2 regions of the Lactococcus kimchii genome follow, and region 1 is predicted to be linked to the other one. Evidence: predicted binding sites of a transcription regulator. Region 1 holds the regulator's gene; the other holds the start of a gene.

The links. The regulator HrcA, encoded in region 1, represses chaperone genes, less so after heat shock. The targets are predictions, from matches to a motif close to TTAGCACTCNNNNNNNNNGAGTGCTAA.
Region 2: groES (co-chaperone GroES) is a predicted target of HrcA. The motif match lies at 2,250-2,276, and genes of this name have one in related genera.

The regions. Positions count from the first base shown of each region.
Region 1 covers NZ_SDAK01000001.1:480,707-497,189, reverse strand. The annotation lists partial or broken gene EQJ87_RS02440 (amino acid ABC transporter ATP-binding protein) at 9-787, shown strand; gene EQJ87_RS02435 (DUF4059 family protein) at 762-989, shown strand; gene trxB (thioredoxin-disulfide reductase) at 1,089-2,018, shown strand; gene secG (preprotein translocase subunit SecG) at 2,201-2,449, shown strand; gene rnr (ribonuclease R) at 2,628-5,081, shown strand; partial or broken gene EQJ87_RS02415 (isochorismatase family protein) at 5,115-5,701, shown strand; gene EQJ87_RS02410 (exonuclease/endonuclease/phosphatase family protein) at 5,844-6,902, shown strand; gene EQJ87_RS02405 (hypothetical protein) at 6,931-7,392, opposite strand; gene EQJ87_RS02400 (UbiA family prenyltransferase) at 7,509-8,450, opposite strand; gene EQJ87_RS02395 (ACT domain-containing protein) at 8,648-8,911, shown strand; gene EQJ87_RS02390 (PFL family protein) at 9,048-10,385, shown strand; gene EQJ87_RS02385 (hypothetical protein) at 10,406-10,675, shown strand; gene EQJ87_RS02380 (histidine phosphatase family protein) at 10,717-11,409, shown strand; gene EQJ87_RS02375 (M15 family metallopeptidase) at 11,406-12,194, shown strand; gene EQJ87_RS02370 (hypothetical protein) at 12,217-12,621, shown strand; gene hrcA (heat-inducible transcriptional repressor HrcA) at 12,751-13,794, shown strand; gene grpE (nucleotide exchange factor GrpE) at 13,824-14,363, shown strand; gene dnaK (molecular chaperone DnaK) at 14,437-16,263, shown strand; gene EQJ87_RS02350 (glycosyltransferase family protein) at 16,404-16,483, shown strand, end outside.
Region 2 covers NZ_SDAK01000001.1:2,050,306-2,066,788, forward strand. The annotation lists gene ytpR (YtpR family tRNA-binding protein) at 1-155, shown strand, start outside; gene nox (H2O-forming NADH oxidase) at 322-1,659, shown strand; gene EQJ87_RS10260 (single-stranded DNA-binding protein) at 1,758-2,147, shown strand; gene groES (co-chaperone GroES) at 2,302-2,586, shown strand; gene groL (chaperonin GroEL) at 2,676-4,301, shown strand; gene EQJ87_RS10275 (MBL fold metallo-hydrolase) at 4,345-5,157, opposite strand; gene EQJ87_RS10280 (ATP-binding protein) at 5,380-6,807, opposite strand; gene yycF (response regulator YycF) at 6,800-7,501, opposite strand; gene tmk (dTMP kinase) at 7,679-8,314, shown strand; gene EQJ87_RS10295 (DNA polymerase III subunit delta') at 8,455-9,315, shown strand; gene ricT (PSP1 domain-containing protein) at 9,371-10,156, shown strand; gene yabA (DNA replication initiation control protein YabA) at 10,146-10,472, shown strand; gene rsmI (16S rRNA (cytidine(1402)-2'-O)-methyltransferase) at 10,472-11,350, shown strand; gene EQJ87_RS10315 (hypothetical protein) at 11,474-11,665, opposite strand; gene mvk (mevalonate kinase) at 11,761-12,693, opposite strand; gene mvaD (diphosphomevalonate decarboxylase) at 12,918-13,874, shown strand; gene EQJ87_RS10330 (mevalonate kinase family protein) at 13,861-14,838, shown strand; gene fni (type 2 isopentenyl-diphosphate Delta-isomerase) at 14,846-15,907, shown strand; gene EQJ87_RS10340 (superoxide dismutase) at 16,091-16,483, shown strand, end outside.

The DNA.
Region 1 (16,483 bases):
GGACACTTATGATAAAAATTACAAATTTAAGCAAAACTTTCTCAGGAATCAAAGTGCTTGACCAACTCAATCTGGAAATCAACGAAGGAGATGTGGTTGCGCTTATCGGCGCATCTGGCGCTGGGAAATCCACATTTTTGCGTGCGCTCAATAATTTGGAAACAGCAGACAGCGGACAAATTGAAATTGACGATTTGAAAGTTGATTTTGCTCATTTGACTAATCAAGAAATTCTTGATCTCCGCCGCAAGACCGGGATGGTTTTTCAGCAATTTAACCTTTTTGAACGACGCACAGCTCTTGAAAATGTCATGGAGGGCTTGATTCAAGTCAAAAAAATGCCCAAAGCCAAGGCCCAAGAACTTGCCGAAATTGAACTTGCCAAAGTCGGCCTGACTGACCGTAAAGATTACTATCCGAAATATCTATCTGGGGGTCAAAAACAACGGGTTGGAATTGCTCGAGCGCTTGCGATGCAACCGACCTTGCTTCTCTTAGACGAACCCACATCTGCACTCGATCCCGAATTGGTAGACGAGGTGCAAGAAGTTATTTTGAAAGCTGCCAAAAATAAACAAACAATGGTTCTTGTGAGTCATGAAATGGATTTTGTTTTCAATGTAGCCACTAAAGTTCTTTTTCTAGAAAAAGGAAAAATCATTGAAGCAGGTAGCCCCAAGAAGTATTTTACGCCCCTAAGAATCCGCGAACGCGAGAATTTTTAGCGCGTCACATCAAGAATTTAGAGGTGAAGAACAAAAATGATGATTCTGCAATTTTATCTTAAGGGTCTGCTTATTTCAGCCCTCTTTGTTTTGTTTATTGGTGGGCTTTATGCTTTCACCTATCTGGTACGCAATACTAAAAAACCGTGGTCGGAACGCCGGAATCATATTTTTGACTTGATTTTAGTAGCAATTTTGACGGTGCCTATTTTGAGTTTTGCTGTTTTAGGGGTGCTGGTTATTATGCGGATTCGCGGGCTTTAAGCAAAGGGCTTTGTCAAAACAAAGCTAAATAATGGAAAATTTTGATTTGACATTGTAAAATAAGGCTATAAACTTTAACGATTAGAAAAAGGAAATAAAATGACAGAAAAAAGATATGATGTCCTGATTATTGGTTCAGGACCTGCGGGGATGACAGCTGCGATGTATACCGCGCGCTCAGAAATGAAAACACTCCTTTTGGAGCGTGGCGTTCCCGGCGGTCAAATGAATAATACAGCGGAGATTGAAAATTACCCTGGTTATGGAACAATCATGGGGCCAGAATTATCAATGAAAATGGCTGAACCTTTGGAAGGTTTGGGTGTTGAAAATGCCTATGGCTTTGTGACAGCAATCGAAGATCATGGTGACTTTAAAAAAGTCATCACGGAAGATGATGAATTTGAAACCAAAACGCTGATTATTGCGACAGGAGCAAATCATCGCAAACTTGGTATTGCTGGAGAAGAAGAGTACGGAGCGCGCGGTGTTTCTTATTGTGCGGTTTGTGATGGTGCTTTCTTTAGAAATCAAGATATTTTGGTCATTGGTGGGGGAGATTCTGCGGTAGAAGAAGCAGATTATTTGACTCGCTTTGGAAAAACGGTGACAATCATGCACCGTCGTGATCAATTGCGCGCCCAAGAAATTATCCAACAACGCGCCTTCAAAAATGAGAAAATCAGTTTCATCTGGGATTCAGTGCCAGTTGAAATCAAAGGTGACGACAAAAAAGTTCAAACAGTGGTTTATAAAAACGTCAAAACAGATGAGGTGACTGAGAAAGCCTTTGGTGGTGTCTTTATTTACGTCGGACTTGATCCCGTTGCTGAATTTGCAAACAACCTTGGCATTACTGATGAAGCAGGCTGGATTATCACTGATGACCACATGAGAACTCAGATTCCTGGTATTTTTGCTGTCGGAGATGTGCGCCAAAAAGATTTCCGCCAAATTACTACTGCTGTGGGAGATGGTGCCCAAGCTGCTCAAGAAGCCTATAAGTTTGTGAGTGAATTAGAAAACTAAATTTTTACTAAGAATAAAAAGGATGGGATTTATCCATTCTTTTTTTGTATTTTAGAGTGAAGAAGCCAAAGAGAAGCGACTCAACGAAAGAAAAAAATGACTTTTAGGCGAAAATATGGTAAACTATGAGTAACGCAATTTTGAAAAAGGAGATTAGGCTTTGCCTAAAGGATTATAAGACTATGGAAAAAATGATTTATGACGTTTTACTTGTCGTCATGTTGATTGTGTCATTGTTAATCATTGTAGCGATTTTCATGCAGCCTTCTAAACAAGACGGAGCAGCAGATGCTTTCTCTGGTGGAACGGGTGAATTGTTTGAACGTCGTAAAGCACGCGGTTTCGAGGCAGTGATGCAGCGTTTTACCGCAATCATGATTGGGCTATGGCTAGTTATTGGCTTTGCTCTTGTCGTCTTATCAACACGGTAAAATTGCGGGCTGGAAACGGCTCGTCTTTTATTTATTTCAAAAAGCGCTGTCAGTAGTAGAATTGATTCTATCAGTTGGTCGAGCTGATAAAATGATTAATACTACTGACAAGATAAAAGGAAAGTGACGATTTTAGCTCTTTTTTTGAGTAAAAATCGTTGATTTGAGAATGGAAAAAATGAAAATTAAAGAACTTATCTTGGATTATTTGGCACAAACTGCCAAAAAAGCCTTGTCAGCAGAGGAACTTGCTTTGGCTTTAGGCTTTAATAAGGCAAGAGATTACAAGCTTTTTGTGAAAACTTTGGCAGAATTGGAAGCTGAACATCTGGTGAATTTCACTGCCAAAGGAAAAGTTGAATTAGCTAAAAAAGAGTTGCCAAAAGTACTCGTTAATGGGATTTTTCGGGCCAATGCCGCTGGTTTTGGTTTTGTGAATATCGATGCGGAGGAGCCAGATGTTTTTATCGCAAGAGGAAAGACAGCTTTTGCTTTAGATGGCGATGAGGTTGCTTTGGAGCTGGACAAAAACGCCAATGCGCTCAAGGGAACAGCAGCAGAAGGGCACGTGGTCGAAATTATTCGTCATGAGCTGCATCAAGTGGTGGGTACTTTTGTAAGTTTGTCTGAGGAAGAACGTCAAGCAACGGGATTGATTGGTTTTGTCAAATCACGGAACAAAAAAATTCCTTATGCGGTTTATCTGAGTGATGAAGGGTTGATTCCGGAAAATAAAGCGATTGTTCGCGCTGAAATTACTCATTATCCTGATGCGGAATTTCCGCAGACCATGCAAGGTTTGGCGACGGAGATAGTCGGACAGGCAGATGATCAAGGGATTGATGTCTTAGAGGTTCTTGCTTCCATGGATATTGTGTCGGAATTTCCAGCAGAAGTAATCGCTCAGGCTGAGAGTGTTCCTGAGGAAGTGCCAGAGAGCGAAATTGCTGGTCGGGTGGATTATCGTAATGAAATCACTTTTACGATCGATGGCGCTGATGCTAAAGACCTCGATGATGCGGTTCATGCCAAGCGTTTGGGCAATGGTAATTTCGAATTGGGCGTTCATATCGCTGATGTATCTCATTATGTGACAGAAAATTCTCCTTTGGATAAGGAAGCATATGAGCGTGGAACTTCTGTTTATGTGACGGATCGTGTGGTGCCAATGCTACCTGAGCGCTTGTCTAACGGCATTTGTTCGCTCAACCCTCGGGTTAACCGTTTGACGCAATCTTGTGTGATGGAAATCACGCCTGATGGCCGGGTGGTTAATTATCAAATTTCACAATCTATCATCAAAACAACGGAGCGGATGACTTACGATGAGGTTAATTTGATGATTGCTGGCGATAGCGAAACACTTGAAAAATATGGAAAAATCGCTGATTCTGTCAAAATTATGGTCGAATTGCATCATATTTTGGAGGGGATGCGCAAACGCCGTGGTGCAATTGATTTTGAAACAACGGAAGCAAAAATTATTGTCAATGAAAAAGGACTGCCAGTCGAAATCAGAAAGCGCAGTCGAGGCATTGCTGAGCGCATGATTGAATCTTTCATGTTGGAAGCTAATGAAACGGTAGCGACGCATTTTGAAAGTCATAATTTGCCGTTCATTTATCGGATTCACGAGCAGCCAAAAGCGGATCGTTTGCAACGTTTTATTGATTTTGCGGCAACTTTCGGGATGCAAATCGAGGGAACATCAAACGGTATTGACCAAAAAGTGTTGCAAGCGTTCATGAAAAAAATCAAGGGTGAGCCGGGTGAGCTGGTACTGTCAACGATGCTTCTGCGTTCGATGCAACAAGCGCGCTATTCTGAAAACAATGAAGGACACTTTGGCTTAGCGGCTGAAAATTACACGCACTTTACCTCGCCCATTCGCCGTTATCCGGACTTGCTGGTGCATCGTTTGATTCGTGAAATTGGCTCAGGAAAAATTCCTGCATCAATTTTACAGAAATGGGAAGCGAAAATTCCTGAAATTGCTGAGCATTCTAGCCATCGTGAGCGTCGTGCGGTTGATGCTGAACGTGAAGTTGAAAAAATGAAAAAAGCGGAGTTCATGGAAGAGCACGTGGGCGAAGAGTTTACGGGTATTATCGCTTCTGTGACGCGTTTTGGAATGTTTGTGGAATTGGAAAATACCATTGAAGGTTTGATTCATATTTCGACTTTGAAGGGGGAATATTTTGCTTATCATGAACGGATGTTGGCTTTGGTTGGCGAGCGGACGGGCTTGATTTTCAAAATTGGACAAGCTATCACGATCAAAGTGGTTAAGGCAGATAAAATGACTGGCGAAATTGATTTTGCTTACTTGCCGTCAGAGTTTGATGTTGTCGAAAAAACGCTCAAAGCCAAGAAGAAGCCAGAGCATAAGTCGGCTAAAAAAGGGCATCAAGCGCTCAAAGTGAAATCCGTCAGCAAAAAGGACGCCAAAAAACCAAGTCACAAGGGCAAACGCGCCCAAAATGCTGACGGAAATAGAGAATTTACTGACGGAATTTCTGGACGTCAAAAAAATGCTGACCAAAAGAAAAAATCAGCCAAAAAACCTTTTTACACGAAGGCGGCCAAAGGAAAATTTGCTGACGGACGTAAAAAAGCACATAAAAAATTCTAATTTTCTTGATAAAAACGAGGGGAAAGAACAAAAATGACAGCTTTAAATTTAGAAAAAACGGCGCTGGTCGTCATTGATTTACAAAAAGGAATTGTTGGACGTGGGGGCTTTGCGCCTTATTCGGCAGAGCAAGTACTTGAGCATAATGAGCAGTTGGTGGCTGCCCTTAAAAATACAGCAGCACTCATTGTGTTTGTTCATGTTAAAAATTATGGCCCAGAAGCGCTGCGAGCAGTGACAGATGCCCCTGTGGCTGCTGCGGGAAATCTTCCAGCGGATTATTCAGAGTTCGTTTTAGAAGCAGCTTATGACAAAAAAATGGACAACGTGATTCATGTCGCCAAGCACAATTGGGGGCATTTTACGGGACGGATCTGGAGGTGCAGTTGCGCAGACGGGGAATTGACACCATCATTTTGAGCGGAATTGCGACGACAATTGGCTGTGATACGACGGCGCGCGAGGCTTTCCAGCACGGTTATCAAGTGCTGAGTGTTGAGGATGCCATGACGGATTTCAATGGCGACTTGCATCAAGGCATTGTCTCAGGAATTTTCACCAGATTAGGACGTGTTCGCTCCACAGCACAAATCCTGACCATGATTGACCAAGCAAAATAAAGCTAACAGCATTTTCGTCAGTATTTTTTCTCTGACCAAAAAATCCGTCAGCAAAAAAGTCAGCGTTTGACGAGGAAAAAATTTACGTCAGCAAAAAAGTCACTTTCATCAGTAAATTTTAAGAATAAAAATTGGGAATAAAATGAAAAAAACATTAAAAACGATTGTGAAAATCTTGTCAGCCCTTGTTGCGCTGCTGGTCATCGGAGTTGGTGGTTACCTGATTTACGCTTACGCGCAATATCATCGTCTGCCAGATGCGCTCACGCAAACCGTGAAAAATCCGCAAACGCAGCAAGTTGAATTGGGCAAAAATTATAAAATGATGACCTTTAACATTGGCTATGGCTCTTATCCTCCATCATTTAATTTTTTCATGGATGGTGGAAAAGATGTCCGAGCTTACAGCAAAAAAGCGGTACAATCAGCAATTAACGAAGACATTCGCCTGATTAAAGCGGAAAATCCTGATTTTGGTAATATTCAAGAAATTGACTGGCAGGGCGATCGCAGCCGTCAGGTCAACGAACCTCAAATGGTTCGCAAAGCTTTAAGCAATTATTCGACTGTTTTGACCCAAAATTACGACTCAGCTTATCTTTTTTATCCGGTCACAAAACCGATTGGGAAAGCGAAATCTGGTATTATGACTTACTCCAAATATCAAATCACTGATTCTACACGTTACCAATTGCCGATTGAAACGAATTTTAACAAGTTTTTTGATTTAGATCGTGCTTTTAATGTCACTATTTTGCCAATCAAAAATTCGGACAAAAAGTTTGTCATCTTTAACACCCATATGTCAGCCTTCATCAAAGACCAAAAAATTCAAAGAGAGCAGCTCTTGACCCTTTTTGATAAAATGAAAAAATACGTCAAAGCAGGAGATTACATCATTTGCGGGGCCGATTATAATCACGTTTTGGCTGGCAAAGCCCACCCCGAATTGACTTGGATGAAGCCGTTTCCGACTGCTCATCTTCCAAAAGGAATGCGGGTTGTAGCCCCTACAAACGCCCCAACCGTGCGCTCGCTTGACTATGCCTATGAAGCAAAAAATCCCAAAAACACCTTTGGAATCATTGACGGCTTTTTGGTCTCAAGCAACATCCAAAGCCTCTCCGTCAAAACCATTGACAATCAATTCAAATCTTCTGATCATCAGCCAGTGCTGATCAATTTCACATTAAAAAAATAAAAAAAGCGCCTCAGCGCTTTTTCTTTATTTAAAAATGCAAACCAAAATTGATAAAATGCACCAGCAGATAAACCAAGGCACAAAACGTAGCCGGTCGATTTTTCAACCAAAGCCCGAGGCAAAAATAGTACAGTGGAGGCGTCGCAATCAAGAAAAAAAGATAAATCAAAAGATTTTGATAACCTAGACAATAAACGCCCCAGCCCACATAATAAATACTGAGTGGCACCACAGCGGCGCGCAAAAACAAATGGCGTGGTTGCAAATCATCCCGCACAATAAATAAAAAAGTTAATAATGTCAGAAGTCCCAGAATTTTTTCCAAACCATCAAACCACGAAAGATGTTCAGGCAGCTTAATCAAAGGAGCAATCGAAACGCCCAAGGGCGGCAAAAGAAGGTAAGGGATTTTTTGCAGGAACAAAAAAAGGAGACCGATTGGGAAAAAACCAAAACTGTAAGTCGGCGTCAACTTAAACCATGTAATCATAAGAATATTTTAACATGAAATCACCTTTGAGGGAAGTGTTTATTGCCCCTTCACAAAACTTTTAAGCAAAAAATCATCCTTTCAAGCAGATGATTTTTTTAAAAGCAGACCAAGACTTATTTTCTAAACAAAATTCCCAACAAGAGGGTCAGCGCCAGAGCGCCATTGAACAACATCAGATTGTCAATTTGCAGATGGAAGGTTTCAGATTTGACCTGTTTGGCCCGAAATTTTTTGATATTAGGAACGACTTTAAGAGCAATCAGCAGCATTAACAAAGACCAAATAGGTAAAATCCCAAAGCCGATAGCTAATAAAATACACAAAGCCGCAAAGCCATACAACCAAGCAAACAAAGTCAAACTCAACGGAGTTTTCAAATAAAAAGGCAATGTAAAACGCTGATTTCTCACGTCCTGCTCCAAATCGCAAAGATTATCACTCAACATAATATTGAAATTTTGCACAAAACACATCAATCCGACTAAAACAATCGGAATCAGCACTGCAAAATCCCAAGTCCACTCCATTTTCCAGCCATCAAAACGGATGAAAAAGTACGCTTTATCGTAAGAATTGATATAGACCGCAAGGAAAAAGCCGATGAAGCCCTCACAAAGTCCTGCCAGAAGCTCACCCAGTGGAAAACGAGAAAAAGCAAAAGGCCCATAAGTATAGAAAACCGCAATCAAAAAACAAAGCGCGCCAATGGGCAAAATCGCCAAATTAGTCAGAAAAAGCACCACCAGACCAACCAGAAGATCGATGAGTAAGAAAATCATACAAATTTTAAAAGCCAACTTCGGATTGATTTTTCGAGCAACAATGATGTTCCATTTTTTGTATTCAGGATCGAGCGCTTTACGGTAATCCATCAGATTGTTCCACGCACTCACAAAAAGATTGATACTGACAAGCCCGATAAAAAAGAAAAGCGTGGGCAACCAGTGAAAACTCCGAAAATACCAAAGTGAAAAAAGCAGTCCAGCAATTGGCGACAGCAAAGCCGCAGGCAAAGTTTGAATCCGCGTAAAATTAAGAAAAGTTTTAAAAGTCATAATAAGCAGATTATATCAAAAAAGCCAAGAGAAAGCACGGGACGTCAGGATTTTATTTTTTTTACCTCTTTTTATGAAACAGAAAAATGAATTTCCGAACAAAAATAAATTACGTCAGTAAAATCTCTCCAACAGCAGCAGAAAAAATACTGACAAAATGGTATAATTAAGATAAAAAATTTGAATGGAGTAACAAAATGCACGCACTTGTAACCGTAGTTGGAACAGATAAAATAGGGATTGTCGCTGGAGTAACAGAAACCTTGGCACAACTTGAAGCTAACATCCTCGAAATTTCCCAAACCTTGATGAGCGGAGCTTTCACGATGATGATGGTCGTTGAAACCAAAAGTGAAGATTTCTCAGCATTTCAAGCGGAATTGATCAAAAAAGGCGAACAACTTGGTGTTAACATTCACGTTCAAAATGAAGCAATTTTTAACGCTATGCACAAATTATAAGCCAAAAAATCAGCGGATTTACTGACGAAAATTATTTTATCAGAGAATTTACTGACGGATTTCTCGTCAGAGAGAAAATGCTGACGAAAATCACTCCCCCACGAAATCATCACGAAAAAAGGAACTTGCACAAAAAATGGATATTCAAAACATCAAAGAAACCATTGCCATGATTGAAGAGCAAAATTTTGACATTCGCACAATCACAATGGGCATCAGCTTACTGGACTGTATTGACGCAGACATTGACAAAGCTGCCGAAAAAATTTATCAAAAAATCACCACTAAAGCTGGCAAACTTGTTGAAGTTGGAAACGACATTGGTCGTGAACTCGGCATCAAAATTGTCAATAAGCGCGTGTCAGTGACCCCTATTGCCATCATTGGTGCAGCAACAGACGCTGACGATTACACTCCACTTGCACTCGCTATGGATCGCGCGGCAAAAGCAATCGGCATCGACTTCATTGGAGGCTATTCAGCCTTGGTTCAAAAAGGCTACCAAAAAGGCGACGAAATCCTCATCAAATCAATGCCTAAAGCCCTTGCGGCCACTGAACGCGTCTGTGCTTCAGTCAACGTCGGCTCAACCAAAACAGGCATTAACATGACCGCTGTGCGCGACATGGGTGAAACCATCAAAATCATGTCCAAGGGCGACAAATGGTTGAACGCCAAGCTGGTTGTTTTTGCCAATGCGGTCGAAGACAACCCCTTCATGGCGGGTGCCTTCCACGGCGTAGGTGAGGCTGATACGATTATCAACGTTGGCGTGTCAGGTCCCGGCGTGGTCAAACGTGCTTTGGAAAAAGTTCGTGGCGAATCTTTTGACATTTTAGCCGAGACCATCAAGAAAACAGCCTTCAAAATCACTCGTATCGGTCAATTGGTCGGTCAAATGGCCTCAGAGCGCTTGGGCGTTGAGTTTGGAATCGTTGACTTGTCACTCGCTCCAACGCCAGCTATTGGCGACTCCGTAGCGCGTGTTCTTGAAGAAATGGGCTTAGAAACCGTTGGAACACATGGAACCACGGCAGCCCTTGCCATGCTCAATGATGCCGTTAAAAAAGGTGGCGTCATGGCAGCCGAGCGCGTTGGTGGACTTTCTGGTGCCTTCATTCCCGTTTCCGAAGACGAAGGCATGATTGCCGCGGTCAATTCGGGTGCGCTCAACATCGAAAAATTAGAAGCTATGACCTGCGTCTGCTCTGTTGGACTTGACATGATTGCCATTCCAGCAGAAACTCCAGCGACGACCATTGCCGCAATGATTGCCGACGAAGCAGCTATTGGGGTTATCAACCAAAAAACAACTGCTGTCCGCATTATTCCAATGGGTAAAGAAGGCGAACAAATCGAATTTGGCGGACTTTTCGGAGTTGCCCCTGTCATGCGTGTCAATAAAGCCTCATCAGCTGATTTCATCGCGCGCGGAGGACAAATTCCTGCACCAATTCATTCCTTTAAAAACTAAAAAACGAGAGCGTGTAAAAAATGCAAGTAAAAATGGGTGAACAAATTGTTGAAGCCTGGCAAGTAGTTCATGACGAAAATGAAATTGTAGAAGATTGGGTACAACATCTATTTGACAAACAAATCTGTTTCTGGAATCCCAAAATTCCCGACCAGCTTCGCTTTAGTTTAATGTTTGGTGGAGCAGCTCGAGTAGGAGATTACTTGATTTATCTAGGAAAAAGCGACATTAAAGTGGTCTCTGAAAAACGTTTTAAGAAAGAATTTACAAAACTTGAAGCGAAAAAATGAATTTTGATATAATTAAAATACAGCATTAAGAGGGAGAAAACATGGTAAATATTTATTTGGTAAGACACGGTAAGACAATGTTTAATACCATTGGACGCGCACAAGGTTGGTCAGACACTCCGCTGACCGCTGCAGGAGAACTGGGTATTATTGAATTAGGACTCGGCTTTAAAGAAAAAGGAATCAAATTTGACCGTGCCTATTCCTCAGACTCAGGTCGCACAATCCAGACAATGGGTTTCATTTTGAGCAATTCGGACAACGAAGGCATTCCTTACAAATTTGACAAACGAATTCGCGAATGGTGCTTTGGCTCTTTTGACGGCGGCTACGATGGCGAATTATTTGATGGCGTCCTCCCAAGAATTTTTGCTGAAAATGGCATGATAAACGGAAGTTTTCCCGAAGACGAACAAATTGCTAACGCCATTTATGCCGTAGATACAGCAGGTTGGGCTGAAACATGGGAACAACTCTCAGGCCGTATCTTAGAAGGCTTTTCGGACATTGCCGAAGAATCCGTTGCTGCAGGCGCTAAAAATATTGTCATTGTCAGCCACGGTATGACTATTGGTAGCTTTGTCAAGCTCGTTCGACCAGAATTACCACGCCCCCACGGCCTTGATAATGGTTCGGTTACTCATCTCACCTACGAAAATGGTCAGTTTACCGTTGGAGAAATTGGCGATATGAGCTACCGCGCATTAGGAAGTGAAAAATTAAAGGAAAAATGAAAAAGCGCGCAATCATCAGCCTAATTGCCTTAGTCACTCTCCTTGTAGCATTGCTTGCCTTTATCTTTCTCAATGATCAAACAAGCATTCAAAAATTTACCTCACACCCATCGCTTACCCCAACAAACCAAGCCACCTCAGAGAAAATAAGCGAGACCCAGAGCACAAGCCAATCTCAAATTTCACCCCAAGATTTGCCGAGTGCTAGACCTTCCGATTGGGAACTCGTCTTGGTCAATCGCACTTCGACCAAACCCGAGCTGAATCCCTCTCTTGCGAGTGTTGGTTCCATCCAAGTTGATCAGCGAATTGCTAATCAGGTTACAGAATTTTTAGCAGCAGCACAGAAAATATCACCAGCCGAGCATCTCATCTCCGGCTATCGATCAGTTGCTTATCAGTCAGAGCTTTACGAAGGCTACATCCAAGACGAAATGGCAGGACATGGCACAGTTAATGTTGATGGAAAACCTATTTCTCGTCAAGAAGCAATCAAAAATGTTCAAACCTACTCGCAACCACCAGGAAGCTCAGAGCACCAAACAGGCTTGGCTATTGATATGAGTGATATCGACAGCTTAAATGCGAGCCAAGTTGCTCCACAAATTGCCGCTATCGCTCCAAATTACGGTTTTATTCTGCGTTTTCCTGCAGGAAAACAAGCTGAAACAGGCGTAGACTATGAAGATTGGCATTTTCGTTATGTAGGTATCGAAAATGCCAAATATATGACCGAGCACAAACTAACACTCGAAGAATACCTAAAATTACTGCCTAACAAGTAATAAGGGACGAAAGGAAAAGGAAATGCTAAATAGAAAACAAATTCTCCTTCTTTTCAATGTGGGTCTCTTTGTTTATAGTACTGTTGTATTGATGAAAAGTCTGGTGAGTCATAACAATGTTTTTGGTCACTTTTTCACTCAAATTACTTCCATCTTCCAACCATTTACTCAGAAAATTTGGGCGAATGTGATGATTTGGCAGAATCTAGTTTATTTCCTTATCTTTTGTTTACTTTTATATCTTCTCTGGAGATTCTGGCGCGCTACGTTTGTTTTCTTCGAAATTGTGGCTACCCTGTTGATTTTGGACTATATCATCCTTTATATCCAACATGCAATAGGGCTAGAAAAAATCTTTGAAATAGCTGTAATGCTCGTTTGCCTCTTTAATATTTGGCAAAACTCTAGTGATTTGAAGAAGTTATAAAATGAAATTAGCACTCTATCAAAAAGAGTGCTAATTTTTGTGCCTTTTTTCTTGACAAGGCACACGCAAAGGGTTATAATAAATTTGTTAGCACTTGAGGTACAAGAGTGCTAAGGAAAGGAGCAGCTAATGATTACAGAACGTCAAAGACAAATCTTAAATCTGATTGTTTCACTTTATGCCAAGGAACATACACCAATTGGTTCAAAGTCGCTCCTTGACAGCATTCAAGCCTCTAGCGCCACCATTAGAAATGATATGAAAGTCTTAGAGAACCTAGGCTTGATTCAAAAAGAACATACCTCGAGTGGTCGGATTCCTAGCGTTTCGGGTTATAAATATTTCGTAGAAAATGTCATTCAACTCGAAGAGTTTAGTCAAAATGATCTATTTAAGGTCATGAAAGACTTTGACGGTGAATATTATCGCCTATCCGATCTTTTTGAGAGAGGAGCAAAAAGCCTGTCCGAGTTAACCGGGTTAACAAGCTTTGTACTCAATGTCCCACAGCGTGACCAAGTTCTCGTTTCTTTTGAATTAGTCATGCTTGACAGCCATTCTATCCTTGCCGTGATTACGCTCAATACTGGGGAAGTAAGAACGAACCAATTCATGCTTCCAAAATCAATGACTGAAGCGGATTTAGCTGTTTTTAGTAACTTGGTTAAAGAACGTATGGTTGGCAAGAAAATGATCGATATTCATTACACTTTGCGTACAGAAATTCCGCAGATTGTCCAGCGCTATTTCAAAGTAGTAAGTGAAGTTTTAGGACTATTTGAATCAATTTTCAATGATTTATTCACCGAACATCTGACTGTTTCTGGTCGCAAAAATATTTTTGACTATGCCACAGGAAATTTAGCAGAAGTTTATAAACTTTTCAGTGATGACGAACGAATGCTCCATGAGATTCGCGAAATCACAAGTAACGACGAAATGCGAGCTGTTAAGTTTGATAATGATGAAAAATACATGAAAAATTTAACCCTGCTTTCCCAAAAGTTCGTTATTCCTTATCGGGGGCTTGGAACTTTAACCGTCGTTGGTCCTGTAGAAATGGATTATCAAAGAACCCTATCTATATTAGATTTAGTTGCAAAAGTACTAACGATGAAGCTAAGTGATTACTATCGTTATCTTGATGGCAACCACTACGAAATAAGTAAATGATTAAAAAGCTATTTAAAAAAGGAGGATTTATGTCCGAAGAAATCAAAGAAGAAATCAAAAACGAACAAGTTGATGAGCAAGTCACAGAAGAAATAACTGAGGAAGCACTCGAGGACATCGTTGAAGAAGAAATCAATGAAGTTGAAGAAGCGCAAAAATTAGCAAGTGAGTGGGAAAATAAATTTCTACGTGTTTCTGCAGAAATGCAAAATGTTCAACGTCGAGGAAATGAAGAACGTTTGCAACTTATCAAATATCGTTCACAAGATTTAGCAAAGAAAATCTTAGCATCATTAGATAACTTAGAACGTGCCCTTGCTGTTGAAGGTTTGACAGATGACGTCAAAAAAGGCTTGGAAATGGTGCAAGAAAGCCTAGTTTCAGCCCTCAAAGAAGAAGGCGTCGAAGAAGTTTCTTACGATAAATTCGACCATAACCTTCACATGGCGGTACAAACTGTCCCAGCTGATGACGAACATCCTGCTGACAGTATCGTGCAAGTCTTCCAAAAAGGTTACCAACTTCACGAACGTTTACTTCGCCCAGCAATGGTCGTTGTTGCTCAATAAAATATAAAATAAAAAATCGACCGAAAAGTCGGTAAACTACTCATAAGTAAATGAAATTAAGGAGATTATAACTATGTCTAAAATCATCGGTATTGACCTTGGTACAACAAACTCAGCAGTCGCAGTTCTTGAAGGAACTGAATCAAAAATTATTCCAAATCCAGAAGGAAATCGTACAACACCTTCAGTCGTAGCCTTCAAAAATGGTGAAATCATCGTTGGTGATGCTGCAAAACGTCAAGCAGTGACTAACCCAGAAACAATCATTTCTATCAAATCAAAAATGGGTACTTCTGAAAAAGTTTCTGCTAACGGCAAAGAATACACTCCACAAGAAATCTCAGCTATGATTTTGCAAAACTTGAAAGCTACAGCCGAAAGCTATCTTGGAGAAAAAGTAGAAAAAGCAGTTATTACTGTTCCTGCCTACTTCAATGACGCTCAACGTCAAGCCACTAAAGATGCTGGTAAAATTGCTGGTCTTGAAGTAGAACGTATCGTTAACGAACCAACAGCAGCAGCTCTTGCTTATGGTCTTGATAAAACAGATAAAGATGAAAAGATTCTTGTATTTGACCTTGGTGGTGGTACATTCGACGTTTCAATTCTTGAACTTGGCGACGGTGTCTTTGATGTCCTTGCAACTGCTGGTAACAACAAACTTGGTGGTGACGACTTTGACCAAAAAATCATTGACTGGATGGTTGCCGAATTCAAGAAAGAAAACGGAATTGACCTTGCCCAAGATAAAATGGCTTTGCAACGCTTGAAAGATGCAGCTGAAAAAGCGAAAAAAGACCTTTCAGGTGTAACAACTACTCAAATCAGCTTGCCGTTCATCACAGCCGGTGCTGCTGGACCTCTTCACTTGGAAATGGCTTTGACTCGTGCTAAATTTGATGAATTGACACATGACCTTGTTGAAGCTACACGTCAACCAGTTCGCCAAGCCCTTTCTGATGCTGGCTTGTCAACTTCTGATATTGACGAAGTTCTCTTGGTTGGTGGTTCAACTCGTATCCCTGCTGTTGTTGAACTTGTTCGTCACGAAACAAACAAAGAACCAAATAAATCAGTAAACCCTGATGAAGTTGTTGCTATGGGTGCAGCAATTCAAGGTGGTGTGATTACTGGTGACGTTAAAGATGTTGTTCTTCTTGACGTTACTCCACTTTCACTTGGTATTGAAACAATGGGTGGTGTCTTCACTAAATTGATTGACCGTAACACAACTATCCCAACTTCTAAATCACAAGTCTTCTCAACTGCTGCTGACAATCAACCTGCTGTAGATATTCATGTACTTCAAGGTGAACGTCCAATGGCTGCTGATAACAAAACTTTGGGACGTTTCCAATTGACAGATATCCCTGCAGCACCACGTGGTATCCCACAAATTGAAGTAACATTTGATATTGATAAAAATGGTATTGTTTCTGTTAAAGCTAAAGACCTTGGCACACAAAAAGAACAAACAATCGTTATCAAATCAAACTCAGGTCTTTCTGATGAAGAAATTGATAAGATGATGAAAGACGCTGAAGCAAATGCTGACGCTGATGCAAAACGTAAAGAAGAAGTAGATACACGTAACGAAGCTGACGCTTTAGTTTTCCAAACTGAAAAAACGTTGAAAGACCTTGAAGGAAAAGTTGACGAAGCTGAAGTTAAAAAAGCCGAAGACGCTAAAGAAGAACTCAAAAAAGCGCTTGAAGGTGATAACATCGACGACATCAAAGCTAAATCAGAGGCCCTTTCTGAAATCGCTCAAAACCTTGCGGTGAAACTATATGAACAAGCCAATGCTGCACAAGGCGCTGCCGGTGAAGCTGGCGCAGGTGCTGAAAGTGCTCCAAAAGATGACAATACTTTTGACGGCGACTTCGAAGAAAGCAAATAATAAATCATTTGGATGAGTGGTTCAATAGAAGTGTAAAAAAGTATTGGCAGATTGCTGGTACTTTTTTTATTCTAAACCTCCCAGAATGTATGTTATAATAATCATTGAGTTAATATTTATTGAAAGAGAAGTATTTAATAATGGACATTATAACTACTAAAAATGAAATATCTGATTTTTGGAAGAATAATCTATTTTTTTATTTTATTATATTTTTGCT
Region 2 (16,483 bases), 1.6 Mb from region 1:
CAGGTGCTTTGCGTGGTATTGCTTCTTATGGAATGCTTTGCTCAGCTCGTGAGTTAGCATTGCCAAATGCACCAGAAGTTCGTGGCATCATTGAACTACCTGATAATCTGGTTGCTGGTACAGCGTTTGATGCAGCAACGATGTGGCAAGCTTAAACTTAAAAAAATAAAATTCATCAGTCCATTCTGGTGGATTTTTTCTTTGTCAAAAAGGTCAGTTTGACATTTCACAAAGTTCACAAGCGCTTTCATAGGAGGAAGTTCTAGCTTATGTTAAACTATAATAAGTAAAACAAATTTTACAAAAAGGAGATTTTCCAACATGAAAATCGTGGTTCTCGGAACAAACCATGCGGGTATTGCCGCAGCAAATACTTTACTAGACAATTATCCAGGTCATGAAATCGTGATGATTGACCGCAATAACAACATGAGCTATTTGGGCTGTGGAACGGCGATTTGGGTTGGTCGCCAGATTGAAAAACCTGACGAATTATTTTATGCAAAACCAGCTGATTTTGAGGCAAAAGGAGCTAAAATTTTGACTGAAACAGAAGTTTCAGAGATTGATTTTGCTAAAAAAGAAGTTCACGCAAGAACAAAATCAGGTGAAGAAATCATCGAAACTTATGACAAACTTGTTTTAGCAACAGGTTCACGACCAATTATCCCTAATTTACCTGGGAAAGATTTAGAAGGAATTCATTTTCTGAAGCTTTTCCAAGAAGGCCAAGCCGTTGATGAAGAATTTGCCAAAACAGAAGTCAAACGTGTCGCTGTTATTGGAGCAGGCTATATCGGGACTGAAATTGCCGAAGCGGCAAGTCGTCGGGGTAAAGAAGTTTTACTTTTTGACGCAGAATCAACATCTCTTGCCTCTTATTATGATCCCGAGTTTGCCCAAACTATGGATAAAAATTTGCAAGAGCATGGCATTGAGCTTCATTTTGGTGAATTTGCTAAAGAATTTAAAGGAAACAATGGCCGTGTATCACAAATCGTGACGGACAAAGCTTCTTATGATGTAGATCTTGTTATTAACTGTATCGGTTTTACGGCTAATAGCGCCTTGGCTGCAGATCATTTGGACACTCTCAATAATGGTGCAATCAAAGTCGATAAACATCAACAATCCAGTGATCCTGATGTGTATGCTGTTGGTGACGTGGCAACGATTTATTCGAATGCTTTGCAAGATTTTACCTACATTGCCCTCGCCTCTAATGCAGTTCGCTCAGGGATTGTTGCGGGACATAATATTGGAGGAACACCGCTCGAGTCAGCGGGTGTGCAAGGATCAAATGGGATTTCTATCTTTGGCTACCACATGACCTCAACTGGTTTTTCGCTTAAAGCAGCTAAAAAGGCGGGATTTGATGTGGCTTATACTGACTTTGAAGATAAGCAAAAAGCTTGGTTCTTTCACGAGGATAATGACAGCGTTAAAATTCGGATTGTTTATGAAAAAGAGAGTCGCCGTATTGTAGGTGCTCAGCTGGCAAGTTACAGTGAAATCATTGGCGGAAATATCAATATGTTTAGCTTGGCTATTCAAGATCAAAAAACAGTGGATGATATTGCTTTACTTGATTTGTTCTTCTTGCCTCACTTCAACAGTCCTTATAACTATATGACTGTTGCCGCTTTAAATGCTAAATAAAGTCTTTTAAACTTGCTCATAAATTGGGCAGGTTTTTTTATTTAAAAATGGTGACATTTTCCTTTAATTTTCGTATAGAAGATTAGGAGGAAAGTATAATGAACAAAACAATGCTTATTGGTCGTTTGACCAGCACACCAGAAATTTCGAAAACGACCAATGAAAAATCCTATGTCCGAACGACTTTGGCCGTTAATCGACGCTATAAAAATGAAAATGGGGAACGAGAAACAGATTTTATTTCAATTGTTTTGTGGGGAAAACAAGCAGAAAGTCTGGTTTCTTATGCTAAAAAAGGGACTTTGATTTCCGTAGAAGGCGAGATTCGGACACGCAATTATTTGGACAAACAAAATCAAAAACATTATGTCACTGAAATTTTGATTTTAACTTATGATGTGTTGGAAAGTCGAGCGACAATTGCTCACCGAGAAAATACAGCAAGACTGGAGGAAACTGTGCTTGAAGCGGAAGAATTGCCCTTTTAAATCGTGAGGAATGATAGCGATTTCTTTTTATTGATAAAAAATAGAAATTTTAGAGGTTTTTTCTTGACTAAATTTGACCATTGAGATAAAATAAGAATTGGGTTAGCACTCAATGATATAGAGTGCTAAAAAATAAAAAATGGAGGAAATTAAAATGTTGAAACCTTTAGAGAATCGCGTGGTTTTACGTGTAAAACAAGAAGAGGAAAAATCAATTGGTGGGATTGTCTTAACAAGCGCCTCACAAGAAAAACCTCAAACAGCTGAAGTGGTTGCTGTCGGTGCAGGAAAAACAACGAATCATGGGACACTGATTTCTCCAGTAGTAAAAGTTGGGGATACAGTAATCTTTGAAAAATTTGCTGGAACGACAGTAAAAATGGACGGTGAAGAGTTCTTGATTCTCAAAGATTCAGACCTTCTGGCGATTGTTGAGTAATCACTTAAAGCGCAATCTACTGATTGCCTTTTACAATTGTCTAAATAATCAATTAAAAAATTCTTAGTTATTCTTATAAAGGAGCAAAAATGTCAAAAGAAATCAAATTTTCAAGTGATGCTAGAACAGCGATGATGCGCGGAATTGATATCCTTGCAGATACAGTAAAAACAACGCTTGGGCCAAAAGGACGCAATGTTGTTTTGGAAAAATCATATGGTTCGCCATTGATCACCAATGATGGGGTTACAATTGCTAAAGAAATTGAACTCGAAGATCATTTTGAAAACATGGGTGCAAAACTGGTATCAGAAGTCGCTTCAAAAACAAATGATATCGCAGGAGATGGAACTACGACTGCAACTGTTTTGACGCAAGCTATTGTACGTGAAGGTTTGAAAAACGTAACTGCTGGTGCAAATCCAGTTGGAATCCGCCGTGGTATTGAACTGGCAGCTGAAGCAGCAGTTAGTGCAATTAAAGAAATGGCAATTCCTGTTCACGATAAATCAGCGATTGCTCAAGTAGCAACTGTCTCATCACGAAGTGAAAAAGTCGGTGAATACATTTCTGATGCGATGGAACGTGTTGGTGCTGATGGTGTGATTACAATTGAAGAATCAAAAGGAATGCAAACTGAGCTTGACGTGGTTGAAGGAATGCAGTTTGACCGTGGTTATCTCAGCCAATATATGGTTTCAAATACTGAAAAAATGGTAGCTGAACTGGATAATCCTTACATTCTCATCACCGATAAAAAAATCTCAAATATTCAAGAAATCTTGCCACTTCTTGAACAAGTTTTGAAAACAAGTCGTCCTTTGCTTATTGTGGCTGATGATGTTGACGGGGAAGCTTTGCCAACACTTGTGTTGAACAAAATCAAAGGGGTCTTCAATGTTGTTGCAGTGAAAGCTCCTGGATTTGGCGATCGCCGCAAAGCGCAACTCGAAGATTTGGCCATCTTGACTGGTGGGACAGTAATTACTGAAGAACTTGGGCTTGATTTGAAAGATGCAACGCTTGAAGCACTTGGTCAAGCAGCTAAAGCAACAATTGATAAAGACCATACAACAATTGTTGAGGGGGCTGGTTCAGTTGATGCTATTTCTGATCGTGTAGCAATTATTAAAGCTCAAATTGAAAAGACAACTTCTGATTTTGACCGTGAAAAATTACAAGAACGTCTCGCTAAATTGGCTGGCGGTGTTGCGGTGATTAAAGTTGGTGCTGCAACCGAGACAGAACTTAAAGCGATGAAATTGTTGATCGAAGATGCCTTAAATGCAACACGTGCAGCAGTAGAAGAAGGAATTGTTTCTGGTGGTGGAACAGCGTTGATTAATGCAATTGCTGCCCTTGATAAACTTTCAGAAGAAGGGGATGTTCAAACCGGAATCAATATTGTTCGTCGCGCACTTGAAGAACCTGTTCGCCAAATTGCAGCTAACGCAGGTTATGAAGGCTCAGTTATCATTGACAAACTTCGTTCAGCAGAAGTTGGCACAGGCTTCAATGCAGCAACTGGTCAATGGGTAAATATGATTGAAACAGGAATTGTTGACCCTGCTAAAGTAACCCGCTCTGCTTTACAAAATGCGGCATCTGTTGCAGGATTGATTTTGACTACGGAAGCAGTTGTGGCGAATAAGCCAGAACCAGCACCAGCAATGCCACCGATGGATCCTAGCATGGGAATGGGCGGTATGATGTAAGAATAAAAAAGAACCCTATCAAGGGTTCTTTTTTATTGATAAATTAGATGTCGTAGAGTTTACTTGCGTGTTCATGGCTTGTATCAAGAATCTTGAGGTCATTTTTAGTATCGACGTCGTGTTGTTGTAAATAACCGTCCATGGTCAAATGGGCAAGCTCTTTAATATTATTGTTCAAACTCAGGTGGCCAAGAAAAATGCGTTTTGTTTTGTTGCCTAAGACGTTGAAGGCTGCTTCGGCACCGTCTTCATTGGATAAATGGCCTTGATCGCCTAAGATACGCTGTTTTGTGCGCCACGGATAAGCACCCATGCGTAGAATTTCAATGTCATGATTTGATTCCATGAGGTAGCCGTCAGCATTTTCGATAATTCCACGCATTCGGTCAGAAACGTAGCCAGTATCGGTCAGCATTACAAAACTTTTATTATCTTTCATGAAGCGGTAAAACTGGGGCGCAATTGCATCGTGGCTCACCCCGAAGGATTCGATATCAATGTCGCCAAACGTCATTGTTTTACCCATTTCAAAGAGATGTTTTTGCTCAGTTGGAATTTTTCCGAGGGCATTTTTACTGTCAAGTTCAGTCCAGGTGTCTTCGTTTGCATACAAATCAATACCGTATTTTCGGGCGAGTACACCAATTCCTTTGATATGATCGCTATGTTCATGCGTAATCAAAAGGGCATCAATGTCATGAATGTCGCGGTCAATTTCACTAAGTAAACTTTCTATTTTTTTTCCGGAGAGTCCAGCATCGACGAGAATTTTCTTTTGAGGAGTTTCCAAATAAAAAGAATTTCCTGTGGAACCAGATGCCAGAATGGAATATTTAAAGCCATTTTGTTCAGTCATAACATTCATTGTAGCAGAAAACGGCTGGGATTTCCATGAGATATTTTTAAAATTGAATAAAAGCAATACTGTAATCAGAGAAATTGCTGACGAAAAGCATTCAGCAAAAAAATTTACTGACGTAAATCAAAAAAGTCAGAGAAAATGCTGACGTAAATTGTCTAAAATAAAAAAGCTACTGACCAGCCCGAAAAAAGCGAGCATCCAGTAGTTTTTAGCGTTTTATTCAAATTCGTCAGTAAAATCGTCCCAATCCTCAGCGCCTTCAGAGGAATAAGGGAGAGTAAAACTAAACGTTGTTCCTTTGCCTTCACCATCAGAAGTGGCAAAAATCGAACCTCCATGCATTTTGACAATGTCATGGACAATGGACAAGCCGAGACCCGTCCCACCAACTTTGGAGTTTCGTGAAGCATTGTCCACGCGGTAAAAGCGATCGAAAATCTTGAGCAAATCAGCCTTCGGAATTCCCATTCCTTCGTCACTAATTGAAATCAGGACGTCATTTTCACGCGTTTCCAGACTAATGGTGACTGTTCCACCTTTTGGTGAATATTTGAGGGCATTGCCGATGATATTATCGACAACTTGAGCCATTTTGTCAGGGTCAATTTCTACCCAGATAGGCTCTTCAGGGAAATTTCTGACGAAAGTAAAATCAGAACTGATGGAACTGTTCGCTCCAGTTTCGATAATCTGTACCAAACGATCGATTTGATAGTTCAAAAATGCGGTCAGATTGATCATTTCTTTTTCTAAAACAATGCGATCTTGATCCATTCGCGAAAGCGTCAGTAAATCAGAAATCATTCGAATCATCCGATCGGTTTCCGTCAGTGAAACATTGATAAATGAAGAAGCCGTTTCTTTGTCATCAATGGCACCATCTTCCAACGCTTCAAGATAGGCTTTGACGGAAGTGAGTGGCGTTCGCAATTCGTGTGAAACATTGGAAACAAAGAGACGACGCTCACGCTCAGCTTTGTCTTGCTCAGTCATGTCATGTAAAACGGCAATAATTCCCGAAATAAAACCAGATTCCCTCCGAAATAGGGCAAATTTGACGTGCAGAGAAATCGCACCATTATTTCCGTCAGTCGTTTCGATAACAACCTCAGGTTCTTTTTCCAGCAAATCATAAAAATTGTACTGATCAGAGATTTGAAGGACTTCGACAAGACTTTTTTGCATCAACTCGTCTTGTGTAGCATTTAGATAACTTAGTGCAGATTTGTTGGTCATGATAATATTGCCCCGACGGTCGGTCGCAACAACTCCATCAACCATGTAGGCCAAGATACTATCCAGTTGATTCCGCTGATTTTCCAGATTATTCTGGGTACGGATGATATCCTCGCCAAGTGTTAAAATATTATTGTAAAGATCCGTGATTTCACGGGTTCCTTTAAGATGTTTGTCTCTAGGTAAATAGCCATTTTTAATATTCGTTATCTGTTTAGAAATAGCAAGAAGCATATGCTGCTGTTGCGCCAAGAAAACCACCACGAAAATTAAAGAGAAAAAATAATTCGCTAAAACCGAACCAAAGTGAACCAGATTGTAATCAAAAGCACTCATGAAGAGAATGACAAAAAGAAGTAGATGGGCAACTACTCCTCTAAAGATTAACGACTGGAAAAACTTAATCATGTGGGTTGCTCATGTAGTAGCCAACCCCTCGGCGTGTAGAGACATATTGTGGACGACTTGGTGTGTCTTCGACTTTTTCGCGCAAACGGCGGACAGTAACGTCAACAGTACGAACGTCACCGAAGTAGTCGTAGCCCCAAACAGTTTCCAAGAGCGCTTCACGAGTAATTACTTCGCCAAGATGTTGAGCAAGATAATAGAGCAGTTCGAATTCACGGTGTGTGAGATCAAGCTGTTTATCATTTTTGTAAGCAGCGTAATGTGTTGGATTGATACGGAGGTTTCCGATAGTCAATTCTTTTTTCACATTATCATTTGTTTCGACAGGTGCGGCATTGACACGACGCAAGTTTGCTTTAATCCGTGCCAAAAGTTCACGATTTGAGAAAGGTTTAGTGACATAGTCATCTGCACCAAGTTCAAGACCGATTACTTTGTCAAATTCGCTGTCCTTTGCTGAAACCATGATGATTGGTGTTTCTGATGTTTTACGGATTTCGCGGGCAACATCAAGACCGTCAATTTTAGGTAACATCAAGTCAAGCAAGATAAGGTCAGGTTGCACTTCTTTGAAAGCTTCAAGTGCTTCTTCGCCATCAAAAGCGGTAAAGACCTCAAAACCTTCTTTGGTAAGATTGAATTTTACAATGTCTGAGATTGGTTTTTCATCATCAACAACAAGAATTTTTTTCATAGTTGTCCTTTCAGGTGAGTTTTATTTAGTGAAGATTTCTTGCCATTATTTGTTTTTGCCAAATAATAGTAAGCTGTTTCAGTTATATTATACAATTTTTAGTAAAATTACGCAAAAACTGGCGTTATTATTTTAGGAAAAAAGCGAAAAAGTTTGTTTTTTGGTATAATAGAGCCTATGAACGGAATATTTATTTCTCTTGAAGGGCCTGACGGCGCCGGTAAAACATCAGTTTTACAAGCGATTTTGCCCGAAATCCAAAACATGAAACGCGAAATTGTCGCGACACGCGAACCTGGCGGTGTTCGAGTGGCTGAAGAAATTCGCCAAGTTATCCTTAATCCAAAAAATACAGAGATTGATTCTAAGACAGAATTGATGCTTTTTGCGGCAGCTCGCCGTTTACATATGCAAGAAAAAATTCTGCCAGCTTTAGCTGCGGGGAAAGTTGTTATTGTTGATCGATTTATTGATTCATCGGTGGCCTATCAAGGTTATGGGCGTGAGCTTGGTGTTGAAGTCGTGGATTGGCTCAACAATTTTGCTACAGATGGCTTAAAACCAGATTTGACCTTGTATTTTGATGTTGACACAGATGTGGCTCTTGAACGAATCATGAATAATCGAGCAGATGAAATCAATAGATTAGATTTGGAACGCGCAGAAATGCACCGCAAAGTACGTCAAGGTTATTTGGAAATTGTAGCCAAATCACCAGAACGTTTTGTGAAAATTGATGCGAGTCAACCCTTAAATCAAGTCATCTCTGATACACTTTCTGTCCTTAAAAATCGTTTTTCTAACGAATTTTAAATGAAAAAGAACAATTTGTGAAAAAAGTAAAATAAGTAAAACAAGCCGTGAAAAATTTAGAACATTATTTGTAAACTAAAGGTCAAAGAATGAATAAATTAACAGCTTTTGTATTTTAGGTTTAAAAGAGAGGTTCTTTTGTGGAATTAGCAGAGATTCAGCCCCAACTTTTTAAGCAATTTTCCAAAATTTTGCAAGGGGAAAAATTAAGCCATGCCTACTTGTTTTCAGGTGGTTTTGGCTCGTTTGAATTGGCAATCTGGCTGAGTCAGGCACTTTTTTGTCAAAGTCCGCAGAATCATTTGCCATGCGGGCATTGCCGCCCTTGTCGTTTGGTCGCTCAGCAAGAATTTACCGATTTGCATCTTGTTGAACCAGAAGGTCAGATGATTAAAACAGCTCAGATTCGTGAATTGACACAAGTTTTTAGCGAATCTGGCTATGAAGGAAAACAGCAAGTTGTGCTGATTCGAGATGCAGAAAAAATGCATCCCAACGCAGCCAATGCGCTCCTTAAATCAATTGAAGAACCAGAAACGCAAATCGTCGTTTTTCTGCTAACCAATAATGAAAATATGATTTTAGAAACGATTAAATCACGGACGCAAGTCATTCATTTTGCAAAAAATGTGTCTTATTTGCAAGGGTTTCTAGAGCAGAAAGGTTTATTAAAAACACAAGCCGAATTATTGGCACAAATTTGCCATTCGCCAGACGAAGCTTTGGAGATTGGCCAGCAAAATTGGTTCAATGAAGGATTACAAAAACTTCAACATTTGGTCAAATTGCTCCAAAAGTCAGGGGATGAAGCCTTTTTGTATTTACGAGAAGTGGTTGAACTTTTTGATGATAAAGAAAAGCAAAGCATTGCTTTTGAGTTACTTTTGCAGCTCTTTAATCAAGAAAAAATGAGTCCAGAAATCCTCAAAACTTTTCAAGCCATAAAAATGTGGAAAAGTAATGTGCGTTTTGAATCAAGTTTGAATTTTATCGTTCTATAAAGAATGAAAAAGCTCTCAAAGAAGTGGAAAATTTGCAAGAGAGCAGGAGAAGAAAATGATTTATGAAATTAAATTTGCCCATGGAGAGTCAAATATTTTTGCAGAAACAAGCGCGTCTTTCGACGTGCAAAGTAGCGTCATTCTTCGTTCGGAAAAAGGTCTTTTTTATGGAAAAGTGCTTCGAAAACTGACAGAAACTAATGGAATTGTGCCCAATTTTGAGATTTTAAGAGAGGCTTCGGCTGAGGATTTAGAGAAAATTTCAGCTTTGAAAAAATACTCAAGAGCGGCAAAGAAGCGCGTGCGTGAGCTGGTTGAGGTGCAAAACTTAGAGATGAAAATTGTTGATGTGGCTTATAGCTTTGATCAACAGCAACTTTTTATCTCATTTACTGCTGAAAATCGTGTTGATTTTCGCTTGCTGTTGCGGGAATTAGCGGTCGCTTTTCGGACACGAATTGAGTTGCGTCAGATTGGGCCACGTGATGCAGCGAAGGTTTCTGGCGGGATTGGGCCATGTGGACGTCCCTTGTGTTGCTCGGAATTTGTTTATGAATTTCCCAATGTTTCGATTAAAATGGCGAAAAACCAGAATTTATCCCTCAAGCAGAGCAAACTCAATGGCCTTTGTGGTCGTTTGATGTGCTGTTTAACTTATGAGGATCAATTTTATAGTGAGGCGCAGAAACGATTTCCCGATTTTGGAGAAACGGTCAACACCGTTGAGGGGCAAGGGCGAGTTATCGGACTCAATGTGCTTAATAATCGAGTCAAAATAAGATGTGGAGAATATAGCAAGGAGTTCGAACTTGCAGAAATTGAGGTAAAGCATGGCGGATAAATATGATATTTTTGAACAGTTGGGGGATTTAGAAAATACATTGACCACAACTTTGGCACAGGTTTCGGGAATTAGACAAGTGCTTGAAGCGTCCATTACGGAAAATGCCACATTACGCATGGAATTAGAAAAATTGCGTGAACGTTTGGCGGAATTTGAGAAAAAAGAAGTCAAAAAAGAAACCTTGAAAGATCAGCCGAATCCAAATTTGATTCAAATTTTTAATGAAGGTTTTCATGTTTGTCATCTACACTATGCGGAGCGCTTAGCAGAGGGTGAATCTTGCTTAGATTGTTTGGAGCTTTTGTATCGCTAATGGAAGAAATGACTTTTAATATTCAGCGCTCATTTAAGGGCGTAAAAACATCAGGAACGCTGTATTTGGTTCCAACTCCAATCGGAAATATGCAAGATATGACTTTGCGCTCTTTAGAGACTTTGAAAAATGTAGATTTGATTTGCTCTGAGGATACACGCAATACTTTGCGACTTTTGAATCATTTTGAAATCAAAGTGCCTCAAGAGTCTTTTCATGAGCATAATTCACAAGAAAAAATTCCAAAATTAGTGGAGTTTTTACGCTCAGGAAAATCGATTGCACAGGTTTCTGATGCGGGGATGCCGTCAATTTCGGATCCTGGGCATGATTTGGTTCTTGCAGCGATTGCGCAGCAAATTGATGTGGTTGCCCTTCCTGGTGCTTCAGCAGGGATTACGGCTTTGATTGCTTCAGGTTTAGTGGCGCAACCTCACATTTTTTATGGTTTTTTACCACGCAAAAAAGGGGAACAGCGCAAGTTTTTCACAAGTAAACTGGCCTACCCTGAAACACAAATTTTTTACGAAAGTCCTTTTCGAGTTGCTGACACATTGGCAAATATGCAAGAAGTCTACGGCGATCGTCCAGTGGTTTTGGTGCGTGAACTCACTAAAATCTACGAAGAATATCGTCGTGGAAAAATTTCGGAAGTCTTAGATTCTTTGACTGAGCAGCCCATCAAGGGCGAATGTTTAATCATTGTTGCTGGTGCTTGCGAAGACGTAGCGCTTATTGAGCAAGCAGAAAGTTCTCCTTTAGAAGCGGTGCAAAATCTGATTGCTACGGGAGCAAAGCCCAATGTTGCCATCAAACAAATTGCTAAAGAACGCGGCTTAAATCGTCAAGAACTTTATGCGCAATTTCATGAATTATAAAAAAACTGTCAGCAAATTTGCTGACGGTTTTTGTGTGGGCTGACGAAAATTTTCGTCAGTAAAATCTCTGTATTTTTAAGTTTTCGTCAGTAAATTCTCTACTGATGAAAAAAATTGTGAACTTTAGCAGTGACCGTCGACGTTTTCGTTGATCCACTGTTTTTTCTGGTCGTCAAAAATTCGCAAATGTGGGTCAGTTTGGACGAATTCAATGATTTCATCAGTGGTTAGTCCAGTTTTTTTGACTGCACTGCTGACGGTGACCACCTCCATTTTTTCAATCAATTGACGTAAAGTTTCAAATGAGTGATTCATTTTGCTCCTTTCTCTATTTTCAAAAATAAGAAAGCCTTTTCTTGATTATATCAAAAAAACCTTGTCTGCTCAACAGCGCAAGGTTTAGTGTTTTTTTAAAACGAGTAAATCCATGTGTTTTTGGCTCCATTTTTGAGGAGGCGCTGGCTAATGCGGATAGCATCTTTTTCGTTTTCAGCCAAAGCAACCATGACGCCGCCAAGTCCAGAACCCGTCAATTTGGCGCCCAAAGCTCCAGTATTACGAGCAATTTCAACCAAGCTATCCAGACGAGGATGAGAAACGCCGAGCGCTGTGAGGGCATCGTGTGCTCGATCCATAACCTTGCCAAATTCTTTGAGTTTGTCGGTCATCAAGAAAGCTTTGGATGCGGTCGCCAATTCACCAAGTTTGTCAAGGTGAGCTTGTGTATTTTCTTTTTCTTCGGCTAATTTTTCACGGACAATATTGATGGCTTGGCTAGTAAAACCATGGACACCGGTGTCTCCAATGACGATAAAACCGTGTAAATTAAGCTCAAAAGGCTCAATCGTACGATCTTTGACAAACCAAAGCGGATGTTCGGAATTCACTGTTGCGACATCAATTCCTGAAGATTTACCGTGTGTGATATTTTCAGAGAAATTAGCGTAAAAGAGCAGGTCTTTTTGTGAAAGCTCCGCCTCAAAAAAATCAAAGAAGGCGCGTGTAATTGCTGTGGCAAGAGAAGCTGAGGCTCCTAAGCCCCGTCCTTGCGGAATATTAGAATCAATTTCCAAAGAAAAAGGCATTTTTGATGAGTGGAATTTGGCAAGCAAACGCATAATCAACTGGCGAATTCCTTCAAATTCGTCTCCCATCAAGTCTAATCTTCGACGAAATTCATTATTTTCAACGTATTGACCATATTTTGAGGACGTGATGGTAACAGTGGTTTTGAGAATCGTAACCGGCAAAGCAATTGCTGGCTGACCATAGACAACGGAATGTTCTCCAATCAGGATTAGTTTGGAATGGGCAATTCCGACTCCCATTTTGTTGATTGTCATTTTTAACAGTTCTCCTGCTAGACTGATTTTGCTTTTATACTTCAGAGCAAAGCAAAAATCGTGATTAGCTTAAGTTCTTAGTTTGATATAGATTTCTGTGCTGATTTTTCCTGTATTGTCTGTGCGACAAAAACTTACTTGACAATTTTATAAAATTTCCTCTTGAAAATCAAGCTTTTGTTTCTATTTGTGCTGCCTATTGTATTTTTTGATATAATGAGAGCATGAAAAATATTGTCACTGCAAGGGCGCACACGAATATCGCCCTTATCAAATATTGGGGAAAAGCGGATTTGGCGCTCAATATCCCGACGACGAGTTCTTTATCAATGACTTTAGATCAATTTTATACGACAACTTCGGTTGCTTTTACGCAAGAGCCGAGTGATAGCTTGATTTTGAATGCTGAAGCGGTTGATGCGACACGAGTGGGTCAATTTTTAGAGATGATGCGTGGAAAATATGGTGATTTTCCCAAAATTGCGGTTCGGTCGGAAAATCATGTGCCGACAGCTGCTGGATTAGCTTCTAGCGCTTCGAGTTTTGCTGCTCTGACGGTTGCAATGTTTGGCCTTTTAGATTTGCCAAAAGACGAACAGGAGATGTCACGCCTTGCTAGACGCGGCTCTGGTTCAGCTTCACGCTCTATTTTTGGAAATTTTGCCGTTTGGAACAAAGGAGTGGATGATCAGTCGTCATTTGCAGAGTCCTTTCACAATGAAGACATCGGACTTTCAATGATTGTGGCTGAGATTTCAGCGGAGCAGAAAAAAATGTCTTCCACCAAAGGGATGCAATTGGCGCAAACTGCGCCGACCTATGCAGCATGGGTGGAAAAATCAGCCCACCAACTCGAAGAAATGAAAAAAGCCATTCTTCATGCAGACATTGAGAAGGTCGGTCTGATTGCCCAAGATAATGCTTTGGGAATGCATGAGCAAAATCGCCTCTGCCGTGAACCTTTTGATTATTTCACGGCTCAAACGCAAGCGGTTATTGACTTTGCTAAGACTTGTTACCGTCAAGGCTTGCTGGCCTTTGTGACGATTGATGCTGGGCCGAATGTAAAAATTATTACGGATCGTGCAAGTGAACGTCGCCTACTTGAAAAATTTCAAGCGGAATTTCCTGACTTAACTTTTGACGTGGCGCGAGCTGGAGGGGCTTATGAATATCTCTAAGCAGACAGTAAGTTGCAAGGTGCCAGGAAAACTCTTTTTCGCCGGAGAATATGCGGTCACCAAACCAGAACATTTGGCATTGATTACGACAATTGCTTCGGATTTTGAAGTGAACATTTCAGCGAGCAAGCAAAAATCAGTCTTGAAAACGAATGTAGGCTTGCCTGATTTTGAATTTTCACTGACGAAAATTGATTTTACTAAAGAAAATCCGTGGAATTTTGCGCTGACGGCTTTGCAAAAAACATTGACTGCTTCTCAAGAATGCGTCAGCAAAATCTCTGAGCAGTCGCTTGAGATTTGTTTGGAAATCCAAAGTCAAATGGGCTTTGGCGAGCAAAAAAAAGGATATGGTTCTAGTGCTTCGGTTGTGTGTGGGGTGGTTAATGCCGTCAATGCCTATTTTGATTTGCAACTTTCTTTGGAACAACGTTTTGAACTTGCAGCCGCAGCACATTTTGAGGTGCAGGGATCGGGGTCTATGGGAGACATTGCGGCAATCATGTATGGTGGATCGGTCTTCTATCAAAACCATTCGCGCATCATGCCTCTTGAAATCCCCTGGGCGACTTATGTTGTTCAGACTGGTAAAGCCGCAAAGACAGCTGAAAAATTGGAAATCGAACTAGCTGATGAATTCTACCAAAAATCAAACGAGTTGGTCATTGAAATCGCAACAGCCCTTGATATACAAGACTTTGAATTATTCAAAGAAAAGCTCTCACAAAATCAACTCTTGCTTTTGGAAAACATCCCTGCGGGCTATATGACCCCAAAATTGGCGCTTGCTTTGAATCTCATCAATACTTATCCAGAATTTGCTGGGAAAATTTCAGGCGCTGGCTTCGGTGAAAATGTGATTTTATTTGCCCAAAGTGAAGCACCTATCAAAGAACTTCAAGAAAAATTAGAAAATGAAGCAATCAGTCTTGAAAAATTTACGATTGCGCCCAAAAATAATTGAGAAATAAATGACAAAAAACGAAAAAGATATTCACCAACATCGCAAAGATGAACATCTCTCGCTCGCCTTGAAATATTGGCGAGAAGGCAAAAATCAGACAAGTGGTCTGACTTTTTCTGATTTGCGCTTGCTCCCTAATAGTTTGCCGGAACTTTCGGTGAATGAAGTCTCGCTCAAAACACAGTTTTTGGGTGAGGATTTTGCTTTTCCTTTTTATATTGAGGCAATGACGGGAGGAACAGCTCGCGCCGATCGTTTGAATGAACAACTGGCACACATTGCGAAAAATCAGCAGTTGGCACTCGCCGTTGGCTCACAGTCCATTGCTTTAAAATTTCCTGAATTGGCTTCGGGCTTTAAAAAAGTTCGAGAAATTCATCCCAATGGTTTTCTTTTTGCGAATCTTGGTGCTGGGCATGATTTGGAAAATGCTAAACGAGCGGTGGATATGATTGAAGCAAATGCTTTGGAACTGCATATCAATACAGCACAAGAATTGCCGATGGATGAGGGAGATCGCGCATTCTATTGGTTAGATAATATTCATGAGATTGCGAGTAAATTAGAAGTTCCAGTGGTTGTCAAAGAGGTAGGTTTTGGGATGGCTCAGAAAACCTTTAAACAACTCTCGCAAACAGCGGTAGCCGGCATCAATGTCGGCGGAGCTGGCGGGACAAATTTTGCTTGGATTGAGCGTAAGCGCAGTAAAAATGGTTTCAATGTGGATGATTTTGGCTTGTCTACCGTGGAAAGCCTATTTGAGGCAAAAGCTGCGGGAAATCAAAAGCAACTGGTTGCGACAGGCGGCATTTCAAAAGCGGAGGACATTTTTAAAAGTTTATGCTTAGGTGCTGATTTGGCAAGTTCTGCGGGCTTTATTTTATCCACTTTGATGCAAGAAAATGGGGCGGAAAAAGTGGAAGCGACATTGGCTCAGTGGAAAGCTGATTTGGCAAAATTTTTGGTTCTGACTGGCTGCCAAAATCGCTCAGAACTTGCTCAGGTTGAGTTTTTATATTCAGCAAATGCCTTGAATTTTTTGCAACAAAGACAAGGAAAAATTTACTGAGCAAATTATTTGGTAATGGCTCCTAAATCAACTATAATGAGAATAGGATTAAAAAAATAAATGAGTTCACCCCCGCAGAAGTGGTGAAAGAGAAAAGTTAGAAGCGCCACAGTGTGGAGCTCGAATTTTCCCTTTTTTCATCCCTTTATGGCAGTCTGGCTCACAGTTTAAAGGAGAACTATCATGGCATTTACATTACCCGAACTTCCCTACGCACACAATGCGCTTGAACCTTTCTTCGATGAAGCAACAATGCGTTTGCATCATGGGAAACATCATCAAACTTATGTAAACAATCTGAATGCAGCGATTGAAAAACACAATGAACTTGAAGATAAAAGTCTTGAAGAATTGTTGACGGACTTGTCAGCAGTTCCTGAAGACATTCGTACAGCAGTTCGCAACAACGGAGGCGGACATCTCAACCACAGTCAATTCTGGCTTTGGCTGCGCCCAAACACTGACGGTTCTGAAAACCACGCTGACGGTGAAATTGGGGATGCGATTGCTAAAGAATTTGGTAATTTTGAAGCCTTCAAAGCTGAGTTCAAAGCTGCAGCGACAGGCCGTTTTGGT